DNA from 3 places in the Paraglaciecola sp. T6c genome. Region 1 is predicted to be linked to each of the others. Evidence: predicted binding sites of a transcription regulator. Region 1 holds the regulator's gene; each other region holds the start of a gene.

Region 1 (5,684 bases):
ACCGGATACCTCTGTGTTGGTTAATTTTGGCGGGGATATTCAAGTTACCCAACCAAGGCACCATGAGGCGTATTGGCAAGTAGGTATTGAACGCCCTCACGTCAAGGGTGATTCAGCTAAAAGCGCGTTAGTGAAGATAGCGTCCGGTGGGTTAGCCACCAGCGGAGATACACGGCGCTTTATTGTCCACAACGGTGTTCGCTATAGTCATATATTGAGCCCCAAAACCGGTTATCCAGTTTCTGGGGCCCCCCGCTCTGTGACCGTAGCCACTGACTTTTGTATTCAATCCGGCATGTTAGCAACCATGGCATTATTGCAAGGCACAGAGGCCGAACACTTCTTACAAGCTCAGCAGCAAAAGCATTGGTGTTATTGGTGAACTGACTCCTGCCATCAATATTATTAAGCCATTAAATTCACTGAATAATTTCATATAAGTGTAACGGTTTTATTGCGCTCTTGAGGTATGATCTACGCACTGATGTCCGTGTAGAGTTTAACCCGAGTAACGTTAATGAAGTCCTACTTTGTATTAATACTGGCATTTGTCTGTAATGCCGGATACGCCAATGTGTGTAGCTCTTTAGGCTGCCCGACAGGTGCTCCTGACAGCAATGACTTACTTGAGCGCGCCATTTACACCATAAGCAATAATCAGCAAACGAAGTTTGCCGATTGGGCCGCATATAAAGTGACCATGCAAACGATAGATGGTCCGAGTCGTTCACGCAGTTGGCGCTCTGATCCAAACTTAAAGCGCGAGCACACGCTAGAAGCCGCTGACTATAAAGATGCTCACGCTCTCATTCGTACCGATCGAGGACACCAAGTTCCATTGGCAAGTGTGAGCAATACCGCTGATTGGCGCAGTACAAACTATCTATCAAACATTACCCCCCAAAGCTCTAACTTGAATCAAGGGCCATGGGTCCGATTAGAGTCTGCAGTGCGCGTTTTAGCGCGCAGCGGAGAGTCCGTGTATGTAGTAACAGGCCCGCTATATGAAAGCTTTTTTGCTACGCTTCCAGGTGCAGATGAAAGCCACACTATTCCTTCTGGCTACTTCAAAATTGTCGCGACAATAAACCAAGCGGGTTATGTTAGAGCGTCCGCCTATGTCATGGAGCAAAATAGCGCGAGAGCCGATGACTACTGCAGTAAAGAAGTCACGATTGATAACGTAGAAAGTCGCAGCGGTCTGAATATATTCCCAGAAATGAAGGGCAGCAAAGAATATGCGGTTGAAGCGCGTTTAGGTGGATTAAGCAGTCAATTGGGTTGCTGATAACCCAACCGCGCGTTTCAAAAAAATAGTGAATGAGTAGAAAGTCGAGATGAGTGGAAAAAGTCTAAATTGAAGTGCACGTTGCATTGAATCTGGCTGATTACTCGCTTTCGTTGAATTTTCCGACAATAAGCTCTTCAACAGCATCCATCGCTTGGCGCGCGTCTTTCCCTTCAGATATCACTTGAATTTCTTTGCCTTGGCAACTCTCTAACATCATTAGGCCCAGCACACTGCTTGCTGAGGCACTTTTGTCATCCTGAACAATAGTGACTTCAGCTTCAAATTGATTCGCAAGCTTAACCAATTGAGTCGCCGCTCTGGCATGCAGCCCTAACTTGTTCACTATGAGTAGGGTTTTTTCTAATCGCTCACTCATCGGTTTAACTCGCGATGACGTATTTGCACATCAGGGTGCGAGGTGCTAAATGTTTTGGCTAACATTTCCACTACGTACACAGAGCGGTGCTGACCGCCAGTACACCCGATGGCGATTGTCACATAACTACGATTATTACGTTCTAAATGTGGCAACCAAGTAGAAATCAGATTCTGAATTTGCCAGATAAATTTAGTGACTATGGGTTGTGAGCCAAGAAAAATCTCGACGGGGGAATCAAGTCCAGTAAGGGGTTTTAAATCTGGCTCCCAGTGCGGGTTGGGTAAGAAACGTGCATCAAATACATAATCCGCATCTTTAGGAATACCGTGTTTAAAACCAAAGCTTTCAAAAACCAAAACTAAGCGTGAGCTTTTTTTACCTAATATTCGCTCGCGCACCAATTCGGCCAGCTGGTGAATTGATAATTGATCTGTGTCTATATATAAATCTGCACGTTCAGCTATCGGCGCCAATAACTGGCTTTCTGCTTGAATAGCACCAGACAATGATTTGTTTTGCTTAGACAACGGGTGCAAGCGGCGGGTTTCACTGAAACGCTTAATCAGTACGTCATCGCTGGCATCCAAATACAATATGGTCATTTCCCACGTTGACGGCAAGTAGTCGAGTATTTCCACCAATTCGTTGGGATCTTTGGGTAAATTTCGCACGTCAATGCTGACCGCGACCTGATCGTACTCGTCAGCGACGGTATGGGTCAAAGTGGGCAATAAGTTGACGGGGATATTATCAACGCAGTAATAGCCTAAATCTTCCAGTGAACGTAAAACGATGGACTTCCCTGAGCCTGAACGCCCACTGATGATAATAAGCTTCATAATTAACTGAGTACCTGAAATAATTCTTGGTCTGTGGTTGCACTGCGCAAACGATTTAAAATGTCTTTATCAACGAATTTTTTGGCTATCGCCGACAAGGTTTGTAGGTGCTCTTGGGCCTTTTCCTCTGGTACTAAAATAGCAAAGAAGATATCCACTGGCATGTTATCGATGGCGTCATACTGGACCGGAGGTTGGCACGTTACAAGCACGCCTAGGGCTGACTCTAGCCCTTTTATACGGCCATGTGGTAGTGCTATACCACCACCAATGCCCGTACACCCCATTTTCTCGCGCCCCGCTAAACTGGATAAAATGGTCGCTTGGTCTACTTCAACAAGGTGCTCAGATGCCAATTGACTAATAAGCTCTAAAATGCGCTTTTTGCTGGACCCCTGAACTGCGCATACGACGCAGTCAGGGTGAAGAATATTTGATATTTCCATTATTTACCTGATGGGTTAATGGCGTTTAGCTTTTTCTTTATGCTTGATAACTTGCCGATCGAGTTTATCGATTAGGCCATCTATTGCCGCATACATGTCGTTGTGTTCCATGGTGGCAAATACATCTGCCCCATTCAAATGTATTGTCGCTTCCGCTTTTTGGTTGAGCTTTTCTACATTGAGAATGACGTGAACATTGTTGATCTGATCGAAGTGTCGCTCGAGCTTGGTAAATTTAGTATCGACATAATCTTTTAGTGAATCGGTTACATCCACATGGTGACCAGTAATATTAATTTGCATATCGCCTCTTCCTTCTTTAATCAGCCTACAATAGGCTTTTTCGTTGGTTCGACGGGGGTATCATCAGAGATTCCCGGTACTTTGCTATTGTTCGCCGAGCGACCATGATGCCTTGATCGGCCAACAATTGAGCAATCTTGCTGTCACTTAACGGCTTGCTTGGTTTTTCAGCTGCGACCAGCTTTTTAATCAATGCGCGTATCGCCGTTGACGAGCACTCTCCGCCTGTCTCAGTTGCAACATGGCTCGAGAAGAAATATTTCAGCTCAAATATACCTCTAGGGGTATGCATATATTTTTGGGTAGTAACACGAGAAATTGTAGATTCATGCATATCCACCATTTCGGCTACGTCATTTAGTACCATAGGCTTCATCATCTCAGGCCCATGTTCAAAGAAGCCCATTTGCTGCTGTACTATACAGTTTGACACTTTCAATAAGGTATCGTTTCGGCTCTCAACACTTTTAATAAACCATTTGGCTTCTTGCATGTGTGAGCGAATAAATTGACTATCACTGGTGTTTTTCGCGCTACGACTCATTGCAGCATACTGTTGATTAACGTTCAATTTGGGTAGGCTGTCTGGGTTAAGCTCTACTGTCCAACGGCCATTTTTCTTACTCACTGACACATCAGGTATAACGTATTCTGCTTCACCTTTGATCAAGGCGCTGCCTGGACGCGGATTGAGCGTTTTAAGTAAACGCATGACCTCACGCAAATCATCCTCTTTAAGGCGAGATTTACGCATCAAAGTACGGTAATCCTTGCTTGCCAAAAGGTCGGCATAGTCCCCAATCAAGGTCTTCGCTTCTTCTAACCAGGGTGTATCAGGAGCAAACTGACGCAATTGCACTAGCAAGCATTCTTGTGGTGTACGAGAGCCTGACCCAATTGGGTCGAACATTTGAATACGCTTAAGTACGCATTCCACTTCATCGAGCTCTATTTCTTCATCATCCATGCTGGCCAGAACGTCTTCAGCGCTCATGGTCAAATAACCAGACTCATCGATAGAATCAATGATCGCTGTCGCAATCGCGACATCGGTATCACTAAAATGGGTTAAACGCATTTGCCACAGCAAATGATCTTGAATGTTATCTGTGGTTTCGCCTTGAAAGATCTGTTCGTCATCACCGCCGGCACCACTGGATATGCTAGAGGCAGGTGCGGAAGAAGCGCTGATGTACTCATCCCAAGTGGTATCCGTAGGTAAGTCTTCTGGGATTTCGTTTTTCTCGAACGCTTCACTTGAGTCTAAGTTGTCACTGCTGGTATCAACTATTTCATTGGTATCTTTAGAAGACGGGTCGAGGGAATTGTCATTTAACGCACTATCGCCGGATTCCTGATCCGTAGGCTCTTCAACTTCCAACAGCGGGTTGGAATCCAAGGCTTCTTGAATTTCTTGCTGTAAATCTAACGTAGACAATTGCAACAAACGAATAGCTTGCTGTAACTGTGGCGTCATAGTGAGTGATTGACTAAATTTTAATTGTAAAGAGGGTTTCATTTACTTCTTTATTCTGTCCGTTGCAAACTAAAAAATATGCTGTGGTTGATTCGATTGACTGTAAATGTCTCACCAAGCGCCTGAGTATAATCTCGATAAAATGAGCGGCTTTTTCAGCTTAACTATAGCCTGAATTGTTCGCCTAGGTATACATCTCTTACACGTTGATCACTTAATACTTCTTCTGCCGTGCCAGAAGCGATGAGTTCACCATGACTAACAATGTAAGCTTTCTCACACACATCGAGTGTCTCTCTTACATTGTGGTCGGTTATCAAAACACCAATACCACGGTCACGTAAATGTTGAATAATTTTTTTAATATCATTAACTGAAATAGGATCAACACCGGCAAACGGCTCATCGAGCAGAATAAATTCTGGATCGGCTGCCAGTGCCCGCGCTATTTCTACCCGGCGGCGTTCACCTCCAGACAAACTCATACCAGCACTGTTACGAATATGATTTATATTGAACTCATCGAGTAATGAATCCGCTTGCTGTTCTCTTTGTTCTGCACTGAGCTCTTTGCGTGTCTGCAAGATAGCCATCAAGTTTTGATAGACTGTCAGTTTTCGAAAAATAGAGGCTTCTTGGGGTAAGTAACCAATCCCTAAACGAGCGCGCATATGCATGGGCTGTAGGGTAAGATCTTGCTGATCAATACTGATTTCTCCCTTATCTAAGGGAACCAAACCGACAATCATATAAAACGTGGTTGTTTTACCTGCACCGTTTGGACCAAGTAAACCGACAATCTGGCCAGTGGACACTTCTAGACTGACATCACGCACAACTTGACGCGATTTATAGGATTTAGCCAAATGCGAGGCTTTTAACGTCGCCATTATGGAGTTTCATCCTGTTTTGGTTTGACTTCAGCATCACTGGACTTTTTCGCGTCAGT
Region 2 (5,684 bases), 350 kb from region 1:
CGATTGGGACACAAAAAAACTGCCTATTATTGAAGCTAATATCAGTTTAACGCCCTCAACCTGGACGGTAGAGGGGGCGAGTACACCCCTTGAGTTAGATGTGCTTGACATGCGTGTTAACACCATAGTCGATAAAGTGGACGCTAAAACCGCAGGTAAAAATGACCCACCTCAGCATGTAGTTACGCAGTTGACACTGCAAAGTAAGCAATTAGGCGAGGTGCACTCAAATGTTGACTTGCAATTAAATGACCAAGACAAGCCGCTTTCTGGTCAGCTAACGTTAAGCAATATTACCCTAGGTGCTGCAGCCCAATTTGTACCGCAATTGACTGAACTCGCTGGGCGTATCGATGGCCAAATAGAGCTCGGCGGAAACTTAACCGCGCCATTAATCAAAGGAGAGGTAACGTTAGTTGAAGGTGCCCTCGCGGGCTCAATGCTGCCATCGCGTATTCATCAGGTTGAGCAAGTTATTACGTTTACTGGGCAGGCGGCGACGCTGAGCGGGCCATTCCAACTGGGCAACGGAGAGGGCCAAATAGACGGTGAGTTCAGTTGGCAAGATACCCCTAGCGCGACAGTGAACGTTAAGGGAGATGAAATGGAAATCGACTATCAGAATATCGTCAGGGCTAAGTTATCGCCTGACATCAATGTGCAATTTGGGGAAGCAGGATTATCGGTTAAAGGAGAAGTCACTTTACCCTACGCCCGTATTAAGGTGAGGGAGTTGCCACCCAGTGCTTTATCACCTTCTAGTGATGTGGTGTTGGTGAATCATGAGCAAGTCGCTAAAGAAAACAGTTTACCGCTGGATTTATCTCTACAAATTAACATTGACCCAGACAAAAATAATGACGTCAAAGTGGATGCATTCGGTTTGACCTCAGACTTAGAAGGCGCATTGTTATTAACGCAAGCTGGCGAAGTCCTTAATGCTAACGGTGAGCTGAATTTGGTCAATGGTCGCTACCAAGCTTATGGCCAAGATTTGGTGATACGAGAAGGAGAAATTCAATTTAGCGGCCCGATAGATAGCCCATATCTTGCGGTGGAGGCAATTCGAGATCCTAACAAAACCGCGGATGATGTGATTGCAGGCTTGCGAATTCAAGGCAGCGCGTCAGAGCCTCAAGTCAGCGTATTTTCAGATCCAAGTATGGAGCAGCCAGAGGCGCTTTCGTATCTGTTGCGCGGCACTGCAATCAATAGTACTGATGAATCCTCAAGCGACGGGGCACTGGCCAGCGCGTTAATCGGGTTTGGTTTAGGTAAAAGTGAAAACAAAGTGACTAATATCGGGCGCAAACTGGGCGTAGAAGATCTCGCTTTAAATACCAGTGGTACGGGAGACGAAACCAAGCTTTCGGTTTCTGGTTATATCGCGCCTGGTGTGCAAATTCGCTACGGTGTAGGGGTGTTTGACTCTGTTTCAGAAGTTGCTCTGCGTTACCAGCTATTGCCAAAACTGTATCTGGAAGCGGTGAGCAGTTTAAACAGCGAGCTGAACTTATATTATCAATTTACTCTTGATGACAAAGAAGAGTCAAAGCCCGAGTAACTTACAGAAAAACTAATTATGTTTCGAACGGGCTAGCATTTTTACCTCAGTAACTGTACTGGATTGGCGCGTAATTTATTCAATAACCTACCGATAACGGTCATTATGAGTCGTTCAAATCATCTGGGGCAGTCTCATGTCATAAAAATTGTGACTTTTTTCGATAGTGTTACGTCTACTGATGATAAGTGTGTCGTTATCTATTGTTTTTCATATTTTGTATTTTCATATCATCATTATCTAGCGCATTTTGGATAGGAATCACCATGGCTGAATTATTACCCGAGTTGATTGAAGAAGTTGTATCGGCTCCAGAGCGCGGTGAACAAGATAATGTAGTGGCGCTTGTAGCGGCCCAAGACACCGATGATGTGGCATTACTGTTAGAGTCTTTACCCCTAGAACAGCGCCTAAAAGTGTGGGAAGGAATACCCAAACGACGTCGACTCGATGTGCTGGTTGCCATGCGCGGGGATCCTCGCGAGACGTTAATTGCCGCCACTGATGTAAGTGAGTGGGAAGCCATTTTCTTTGAGGTGGACGCTGAGCAATTACTCGAATTGTCAGATTCATTGCCCAATGCGTTGGTTGATAAAGCGCTGGATGCCATGGATAAGCAACAGCGCCAGTATTTCACTGACGCGAGCCAATTTAGTGACGATGAAATTGGCCACTGGCTTAGCCAAGACCCACTCGTGCTGCCTTTAAACGCCAAAGTACGCGATGCACTGCGTTTGATTCGCCGAGATGTACCAACCCATGCTGACACCATCTTCTTGGTTAACCGTGCAGGTCAATTTTCAGAAGCCGTAAAGTTAACCAACGTCATGGGGCTACCCGAGCATGTGCCCTTGGTGGATTTATCAGAAGAGGTATTCGATACCATCAACGCGAGTGACGAGCTAACCACGGCATCCTTGATGGTTCAACGTTCCGGCTTTGCTTCATTGCCGGTTGTGGATGAACAAAACAAAGTGCTGGGTCGTTTAGACATTTCCACCGCGAGTGAGCTACTGAATGAATTTTATGAGCGCCAAATTATGGCGACGGCAGGTATGGATGAAGACGAAGATTTGTTCTCGTCGGTACCTAAGAGCGCAAAGAACCGAGCGGTTTGGTTAGGTATCAACCTACTGACGGCATTTTTAGCCTCAGGTTTTATCGGGATGTTCGAGGCAACATTGCAACAGGTGGTGGCGCTAGCGGTTCTCATGCCCATTGTGGCGAGTATGGGGGGCATAGCAGGCAGCCAAACCCTGACTTTAATGATACGCGGCCTTGCCTTAGGGCAAGTCACTGGCTCTAACGTGAAAGCCTTACTTAAGAAAGAGTTGAGTGTCGGGGGCTTAAACGGTGTGGTGTGGGCATTGGTGATTGGCTGTATCGCGTATTTTTGGTTTTCAGACGCAATGCTCGGATTGGTGATTTGCTTAGCGATTTTATTAAATATCATTGCCGCCGCAGCGGCTGGAGTCGTGGTGCCTATGGTGTTAAACAAGTTCAACATCGACCCAGCGTTATCGGGATCAGTGATTCTAACGACGGTCACAGATATTGTAGGGTTTGTGGCATTTCTTGGTTTGGGGACGTTGTTCCTACTGTGATTCAAGTGAAAGCACAGCCTAGGACGGAGCAATTATACAATGTGTAATTTTTTCGTAGCCCACTGCAAAACCTACAAGGATAAGGGGAACGAAGAATAGTTGAGCACCACAGGGCAGGGCTTATGGACAAGTTCAGATGTTGGCACGTATGTCGCTTACTACACCCAGCCGAAGGAGCATTAACTCCTTCGTTTATCCGTTTTAAAGGAAGTGTGTATGTTGACTTGGGCCCTAACATTTTTTGTGCTTGGCGTAATAGCGGCCGTTTTTGGTTTTGGTGGAGTGATTGGCGTCGCAGCCAGTATTGCAAAAGTGATTTTTTTATTGTGCGTCGCGTTTGTCGTGCTCTTCAGTGTGTTGGCATTTAAACAACATAAGCGGCATAAGTAGTCATTAACATGAGCGCCATTTTGGACTCTAATATTCGGCCTGTTTTGGCTTGCCAAGAGGAGCTGCTAGCGGCGCTAATGCTTGAAAATGCCTGTTTTTAATAAACAAATCAGAGTTTTACTCTTGGCATCATTATCGCATTAGCTATGTTTTGAAGGTCTAATGCAAATGTGTGAGGCAGCGATGAAAAAGATATTACAAAGCATAACCCTGATTGCCATCTTCAGTACCGCCAGTGTTGGCGCCTCAGCCGGTAACTACTGGAAAGCCAGTGCGCTTGATGGTTGGATTGATGGTTACGTAGAAGCCACCTTGTTGCTAAATGGCAACTTGGATGCAACTGGCATTGATACGGACGTTGACAATGGCTCGGTGACCCTACGAGGTAAGGTGGAAACAGACTTAGATAAAGCCTTGGCGCAAGAATTAGTCATTGGCGTTGAGGGTGTGACTGGGGTAGAAAACATGCTTACGGTGTTCTCACCGGGAAAGAATGAAGACAGCGAAGTGCAGGCTAAGCTAACCGATAACAAAGTCGCTACTGTAGTCAAAACCCGTCTACTGGCGGCACCGGATATCAGCAGCACCGAAATTGACGTAAATAGCACCAAAGGTGTGGTCGTGTTGCAAGGGCAGGTGAAAAATGACGCTGAAAAGCAACGAGCGGTTGATATCGCTCAAGAGGCCATCGATGTAGAAAAAGTGGTGAGCAAGTTAAAAGTTAGCGAATAAATCATTGCACGCGCTGTAGCATCTGACGTGACAATGCTCAAAAATTATAAATGTAGTAAGAGGTATTATGATGGATAAGCACAATAAGAATGCATACTTTAACTGGTTCGAAAAAGTAGACAAGCCTGAGTCCAATGAATCGGAGCTTGTTGAGCGTTTAGTTGAGGAAAATACTCTGCTAAAAAAAATACTCATGCAAAAACAGCAGGAGGGTATTGAAACTGCTGTTTGATTATTGAACAATGAAGCGTCTTTCATGTCGATTAGGTGCTGTGGCAATTTGCGAGTTAAGCACCTAGCTGACCAAAACCCAGAGCCGCAATGCAAAATCCAGAGAGTGCAAATGTTCTAAAACAAACGTTGCTGGTGGTAGATAACCCCGGCGAAATGTTAAAAGCACTCACCCGCCAATTTTCAACATCATTCCATTTGCTCGTGTGTAATGACAATGAAGAGGTACTCAAGTTAGCGCTAAATGCACCTATCGACTTAGTATTGATCAGAGTATCTCCCCGTGACAGCGACTGGCTTCTCATTTGTACTCGTTTGAAACAGCACCCCCTAACCATAGATATTCCGCTTATCTTGTATGGTAAAGATACGCCCAAATCCTTGATTTTATCTGGACTAGAAGCGGGTGCATTAGACTTCGTTGAGCTGCCAACCGATATTGCCATGCTCAACATCAAGATCCGAAATCATATGCAGGTATCGGCTAAGCTTCGTACGCTGGCGCTTATCTCCTGTACCGACGGGCTGACTGGCGTACCTAACCGCATGCAGCTCGACACCACCTACAACCGGTTTTGGTACGCAGCTATTCGAGGGCAACATGAGCTGTCAGTGCTAATGATTGATATTGATTTTTTCAAGGGATTTAATGATACCTATGGTCATGTAGCGGGTGACGAATGTTTAAAGAAGGTTGCCACTACCATTGAAGCGAGTTTGCAGCGTGAGAGTGATGCTATGGGGCGCTATGGCGGCGAAGAGTTCCTAGTACTGTTACCTTTCACCGATAAAGTAGGCGCGCAAAAAATAGCTGAAATGATATTACGCAATATTGAAGCGCTAGATATAAAAAACAAGGCGTCTACTGTTAATGGTAAGGTCACTGTGAGTGTCGGTGCGGCAACACTGAAGCTCCATGACATTAACGACCACACCTTTAATCACCCTGAATTTCTGGTGGAGCAAGCCGACCGGTGTCTTTATCAAGCTAAGAAACAGGGCCGCAACCGGCTTGTGAGTTAGTCATACCCCTTCCAATAAATACGTGCCCTGTGAGAATTCCCCCAGCGGATTTTGAAAATGGCGTTGGTATAATAAGGCTCATTTAAAGTACATAAAAAAAGCGCCATGTTGGCGCTTTCTAGTGTCGCTTTCAGATTTTA
Region 3 (5,684 bases), 870 kb from region 1:
CACCCCTTTTTTAATGCTTATACTAATACAACGACCTCACCGAACGTTACACCTAAATGTGAAGCTCAATTGGCGAAGGCGCGACAGAGGTTGTTCAACTACAGGCTACATCAGCCTAGGAGTGTGCAAAATGTTGATGCAAATCACTATCGTATTTTTAATTATTGCGGTCGGTGCCATCGTTGCTTTGTCGGGTGCCATGAGCGGCGGTTTTCTTACTACGTTTTTTATCGCATTTGGGCTTTTCGTGGTCGTAGCCTTAGGTGCAGCAATGGTCGCAGCAAAAAAGAAAAATACAAACAACCACTAACCGCTGGCGTTTGAGTGTAGCCAGAGCACCTGCAGTCGCATGAGTTTTATAACGGTGGCTCTGGTCCGCACTAAGTAATCTCTTATCAAAATAGGTACACACTGGATGTCAGTACATATGAACACACGGATCATCACGCTATGGGAAACCATCCGTACCAGCTTTTGGTTTGTGCCATCAATTATGGCGCTTATTGCCATTGGCTTATCCCAAGCAGGTCTCGCTTTCGATCGTTTCGGCGCTGACAGTGAGCTAGATATACTCGCTGATTTTTATCAGACCACTCCCGAATCAGCCCGAGCTTTGTTAACCACCATAGCTACCGCCATGATAACGGTCACTAGTATTGCGTTTTCCATCACGGTTGTGGCGCTGACCTTAGCTTCTTCACAGTTCGGCCCTCGGCTTATTCGTAATTTTATGATGGACACGGGTACCCAATGCGTTTTGGGCTTCTTCCTGTCTACGTTTATTTATTGTTTACTGATTATTCAGGCCACCAAGTCTTTTGAGCAACAAGAATTCGTGCCTGGCATCAGCATTCTTACCTCCGTGTTACTCGCAATCGTTGGAGTAGGGGTGTTGATTTATTTCATTCATCACGTAGCTAGCGCAATTCAGGCAGATAACGTCATTGATAACGTCTATCGCGAACTTAACGACATTATTGAACGCTTATTCCCGAAAATTGAAGAGCCAGACGAGGCTGATACGACTGCAGAACAGCGTGTCGACTCAGCACCAGAATTCGACCAGATTTACCCTAATAGCCAAGCTATTGAATCGACGAGCAGCGGATATGTACAAACCTTGGACATAGACCAGCTACGAGCCTTGAGTGAAAACAGTGATATGGCGCTGAGCGTACATTACATGCCAGGGGATTTTGTAATGCGAGGCTCTGTGATCGCCATCGCTTATTTTAATGGTGCTACGCTTTCTTGCCAACCTAGCAAGATTACCGAATTAGTGCGTTTAGGCTCTCATCGCACCCCAGTACAGGACGTGGAGTTTGCAATCCGTCAATTGGTTGAGATTGCCGTTCGCGCCTTATCACCTGGCATTAACGACCCGTATTCAGCTGTAACCGTGGTAGACAAGCTTAGCGCTGTGCTGTGCACACTCACCGACAAACCCTTTCCGCCAACTATCTACGAAGACGACCACGGCATAACTCGACTTCAATGCAAGCCCGTGGCTTTCACTGGGTTGGGTGAAGCGGCGTTTAATCAGATCCGCCAATATTCGAAAGACAGCCTAGCGGTCACCATTCGTTTATTGGAAGGCTTAAGCAGTATTTTGCGTTTTAGCCGTAGCCCCGAGCATAAACAGTTCGTTCGCCAACAGGCCGCTATGATTGAACAAATACAGAGCAGCTCACAACTAGCTGAGCATGACTGGTTGGATATAAAGCGCCGCCTAGATGATATAAAGCGCCACCTAGACAGTGACAGCAGCTAACAGAGTCTTGCAACGATCAGTAAAGCGTTGCAACGATCAGCAAAGCGTAGTGACAGGCAGTCAGTAACGGCTGCAAATAGCGTTGAAAATATTTCACGTTAATCTGCTCTATCTCACTTCCCTTCTTGTTTATTCTATACATATCAACTGGTTACTTTTTGGCATGGTATTCGAATAGGTTAGTCCACATGTTCACCGCGTTGTCTTGCTCAAAGTCAGCGCTCCAACAGAAGGACTGATTTATGAATTCATCAACATTCGCTACGCCAACAATACCGACTCCAGGATTCGGCACATACCGCCTGAAAGGGGATGATGCCAAACTGGCGGTAGAGAACGCGCTTGATGTGGGTTACCGACATATTGATACCGCACAAGCTTATGAAAATGAAGCTGAAGTAGGCGATGCTATTTCCGCCTCTAAAATCTCTAGAGGTGAGCTCTTCGTCACGACTAAAGTGTGGTTTGATAACCTCAGTGCCGATAAATTTATAACGAGCGTGCAAAATAGTCTGACTCAGCTCAATACCGATTATGTTGACTTACTGCTCGTTCACTGGCCGTCACCGGACAACAAGGTATCGATGGCAGAATATCTTAAGGAACTAAAGGCGTGTAAAGAGCGCGGTCTGACGAGACATATCGGTGTGTCCAATTTCACCCAAAGCCAGCTTGATGAAGCCCTGTCGATTTTAGGTAAAGATCATATTCTGACCAATCAAATCGAGGTACATCCTAACTTTCAAAACAAAGAGCTGGTGGCATACTGCCAACGCAACAACATTCAAGTAACCGCATACATGCCCTTAGGTGTGGGTAAAGTGATGGAAAATGACATACTGAATGACATCGCCAGTGCCCACGATACAACACCATCCGCGGTCGCATTAGCGTGGTTAAGTCATAAGAAAATCGTGGCGATCCCTTCATCCACCAATGTGAACCACATGCGTGACAATCTCACGGCTAAGCAAATGATGTTAACTGCCGAAGAAATCGAAAAAATCGATGGCATTGAACCTCAAGAACGTATTGTTGACCCTGATTTCGCACCAGACTGGTAAAGATACCTATTACGTGCTCACGAAAGTCTTAACCTGAGGTTGATTTGTACCAGCCCCTGTAAATCATTAATCGTTCAGCGAAAAATAAAAAACGCCTCTGCCTCTTTTGAGTTAGAGGCGTTTTCATGTGTGCAGTAGGGCCATTTTACGTTTTAACGCTTACTCAATCTTCACTTTCACCTTCAACCTCCAACCTCCAATCATCAAGTAAAATTGGTCAGAAAGTCTCAGTATTATTAAAGAATTATTTACAAGTCCCTGGTAATAAATTTCACAAGTGATGATGTGAAAGTGTGACTAAGATGGAATAAAGTCATTTAAAATCAATGGACTAACTGGTTGGCATTGAATTGGCATTAATTACTTCGAATCTTAAAAAGGAGATATTTATGAAAAATTCAATCATTTCAGTATTAGTAGCCGCCACACTTGGTACAGCCTCTCTAGCTGCGAATGCAGAGAATACTTGGAAAGATACAGCAGGCGACGCTTGGATTGACGGTAAAGCCGAAACCACATTAATGCTTAATGGCAACCTTGACTCGTTTGACATCAACACAGATGTTAAAAACGGCAAAGTCACCCTAACAGGTAAAGTTGACCGCGAAGTCGACAAAGCGCTAGCATCAGAGCTCGTTATGTCACTTGATGGTGTAACCGATGTCGATAATCAGTTGACGGTTATTCAAGAGTTAGATGAAGAGCAAGACGGCGAAGTCATGCAGACTCTTAACGATGCGAAAATTGAAACGGTAGTAAAAACCCGTTTAATGTTTGAATCAGAAGTGAGCGGCTTGGAAATTGAAGTCGAATCAAAAATGGGTGAAGTGACCCTTTCTGGCACGGTTGATACAGACGCAGAGCGCCAGTTGGCGATCAAGATTGCTGAGAATACCAACGACGTAAAAACCGTTGTTGATATGCTGAAAACCACAGAGCAAGGCGGCAACGCATAGCAATAGTGCTACAAAGCTAAATAGAACACCCGCTTCGGCGGGTGTTTTTTTGTCTAGAGTTTATGATGGTCTACAAATATTAATTAGCTTTCCTAATATTTGAATCAAAAACTGAGCGGCTTAGAGTTTTTATAAAGACACCCATGTTAAACAGCGGCACTTGTGGCGGCGAAGCATGGGGTTACTTGAGGACGTGAATGGCCAGTTTTACAAGGACATCCATGTTAAATTCCTGCAAAAATCATTTTTGTTTTTTTGGCTAGCAAGTATTAACTTACAGCTAAACACCCCCTCTTTTAGCCTGGATGGCTGGGGACTTTATTGGGAGATTTGACTGCGAAGATAGAGAAGGAAAAAAACAGTCTTTTACGGACATGTAAAAGGCACGAGATGTTGCGTATCGTGAGAATTTGGTCAAATCAGGTTCATGCGCGCTTCAACAACTCTCTCGCTTTAGTCATTCCCCGCAGCCGTTGATGATGGGTGTGGCGCTTAAAAGCATTCATCATTTGCTCCGCGCCAGCTGCGTAGCAGAAGTGTTTTTCGAACTCAGTTGTTAATGTTAACCACTGAGCAGCGTCTAATCCCAATCTTTGAAGAATAGGACTGTGAGTATTATCAATATGACCGGCCTTATCATCACGAATGCATCGGCCTGTCGTGTCTACCAATTCACAATAGTCTTTGAGTGAGTAAGCCATACCTCGAGGCATTTTTTCACGAGGATTACCTACAAACGGCATTAAAGCACTCGGTTGCTCTCGTTTATTTTTAATCGCCTGCGCACGTTTTTCGATACTGGTGTGCTTTGACGTTTCGGGTGTTTTTGCCATTTTTGCACGAATGGGGTTTAAATCTACATAGGCCATGCATGCTAGCACCGCACTTTCATCTAATAAGGCCTGAGATTTAAATCGCCCCGCCCAGAAACGGCCAGTGCAGCCATCCTCTTTATTGGCTTCACGAGCAACATACTCATTTAAGTCACGCATAAACCAGCTCATGTCGTATAAACGTTGTCGATAGGTTTCAACGGTTTCATCAAAGGTGATTAGCTCTCCTTGGCTCAGTGTATCGCCGTTCATGAATTTCTGAGTCAGCAAAGTGCCTCTGTGCAGCTTATGATAACGCCTCAACACTTCATAGCTATCCCAATTATCAGCCATTGTTTTATCCACACATAGCACCACATGCGTGTGATTATCCATGACCGCATAGGCACAAATATCGATGGAATATACCGTAGATAAAAACAACAAACGCTCTTCAACCCAGCCTCGGCGATGTTCGTAACTCTGGCCAGAGTATTTATCTATTCCACACAAGAACGACTGCCGTACGCAGCGCGAAACGCAATGATAATAAGGGGTATCAATTAAACTGATTTGGCTTTTTCGAGGTTGAGGCATAATCCATCTACCTGACAAAAATGAGACACCAACCAAGTCTAGTTAAGCCCTGAAAATTTACCATTTTTATTATGGGTGTCTTGATTACTGTTCCTCGTAGCTGTGTCTTTTGGTGGTAATTAATTTAACCTGTGCAATGCAGTGAATCTCATGCTAAAACACCTCATCGAACGAAAGGTAGGAGCTCCAAATATTCATATCTGTATTTGATGAAACGGAGTCCTTCTCCCGTTACCACTCTCAAAACATAAGGACATATTTTGAAAAAATTAGCGCTGCTTCTCCCTTTTTTATCGTTAAATTGCTTCGCAGAAGAAACCCAAGATAAAGACTTTTCAATTGGCATAGGTGTAGGTTCGATGTACACAGGTATCGGGGCCAATCTGTCGTTACTGTCTGAAAATGATTTGAAATATATTTCTGTCGGCTGTGTCGAGTATAGCTCTCGTCTCGGTTCAACTTGTGGGTTTGGAGCAGGTTGGAT

What was found. Region 1 encodes sigma-54, which starts transcription at its own class of promoters, with help from an activator protein. Its sites were predicted from a motif close to GTTGGCACGNNNNTNGNNT; they were not measured.
Region 2: a site for sigma-54 is predicted at 3,307-3,325, ahead of PATL_RS22300 (DUF1328 domain-containing protein). Genes of this name have one in related genera too.
Region 3: a site for sigma-54 is predicted at 3,174-3,192, ahead of PATL_RS21190 (BON domain-containing protein). Genes of this name have one in related genera too.

The regions. Positions count from the first base shown of each region.
Region 1 is NC_008228.1:654,871-660,554, reverse strand. It holds gene PATL_RS02950 (FAD:protein FMN transferase) at 1-382, shown strand, start outside; gene PATL_RS02945 (DNA/RNA non-specific endonuclease) at 518-1,288, shown strand; gene PATL_RS02940 (HPr family phosphocarrier protein) at 1,389-1,667, opposite strand; gene rapZ (RNase adapter RapZ) at 1,664-2,509, opposite strand; gene ptsN (PTS IIA-like nitrogen regulatory protein PtsN) at 2,512-2,955, opposite strand; gene hpf (ribosome hibernation promoting factor) at 2,971-3,258, opposite strand; gene PATL_RS02920 (RNA polymerase factor sigma-54) at 3,284-4,777, opposite strand; gene lptB (LPS export ABC transporter ATP-binding protein) at 4,900-5,625, opposite strand; gene lptA (lipopolysaccharide transport periplasmic protein LptA) at 5,625-5,684, opposite strand, start outside.
Region 2 is NC_008228.1:306,969-312,652, forward strand. It holds gene PATL_RS01335 (autotransporter assembly complex protein TamB) at 1-1,564, shown strand, start outside; gene PATL_RS01340 (magnesium transporter) at 1,831-3,168, shown strand; gene PATL_RS22300 (DUF1328 domain-containing protein) at 3,385-3,558, shown strand; gene PATL_RS01350 (BON domain-containing protein) at 3,742-4,290, shown strand; gene PATL_RS22605 (hypothetical protein) at 4,358-4,522, shown strand; gene PATL_RS01355 (GGDEF domain-containing protein) at 4,612-5,544, shown strand.
Region 3 is NC_008228.1:4,968,475-4,974,158, reverse strand. It holds gene PATL_RS21205 (hypothetical protein) at 131-310, shown strand; gene PATL_RS21200 (DUF2254 domain-containing protein) at 416-1,771, shown strand; gene dkgB (2,5-didehydrogluconate reductase DkgB) at 2,014-2,835, shown strand; gene PATL_RS21190 (BON domain-containing protein) at 3,225-3,791, shown strand; gene PATL_RS21185 (hypothetical protein) at 4,217-5,200, opposite strand; gene PATL_RS21180 (hypothetical protein) at 5,461-5,684, shown strand, end outside.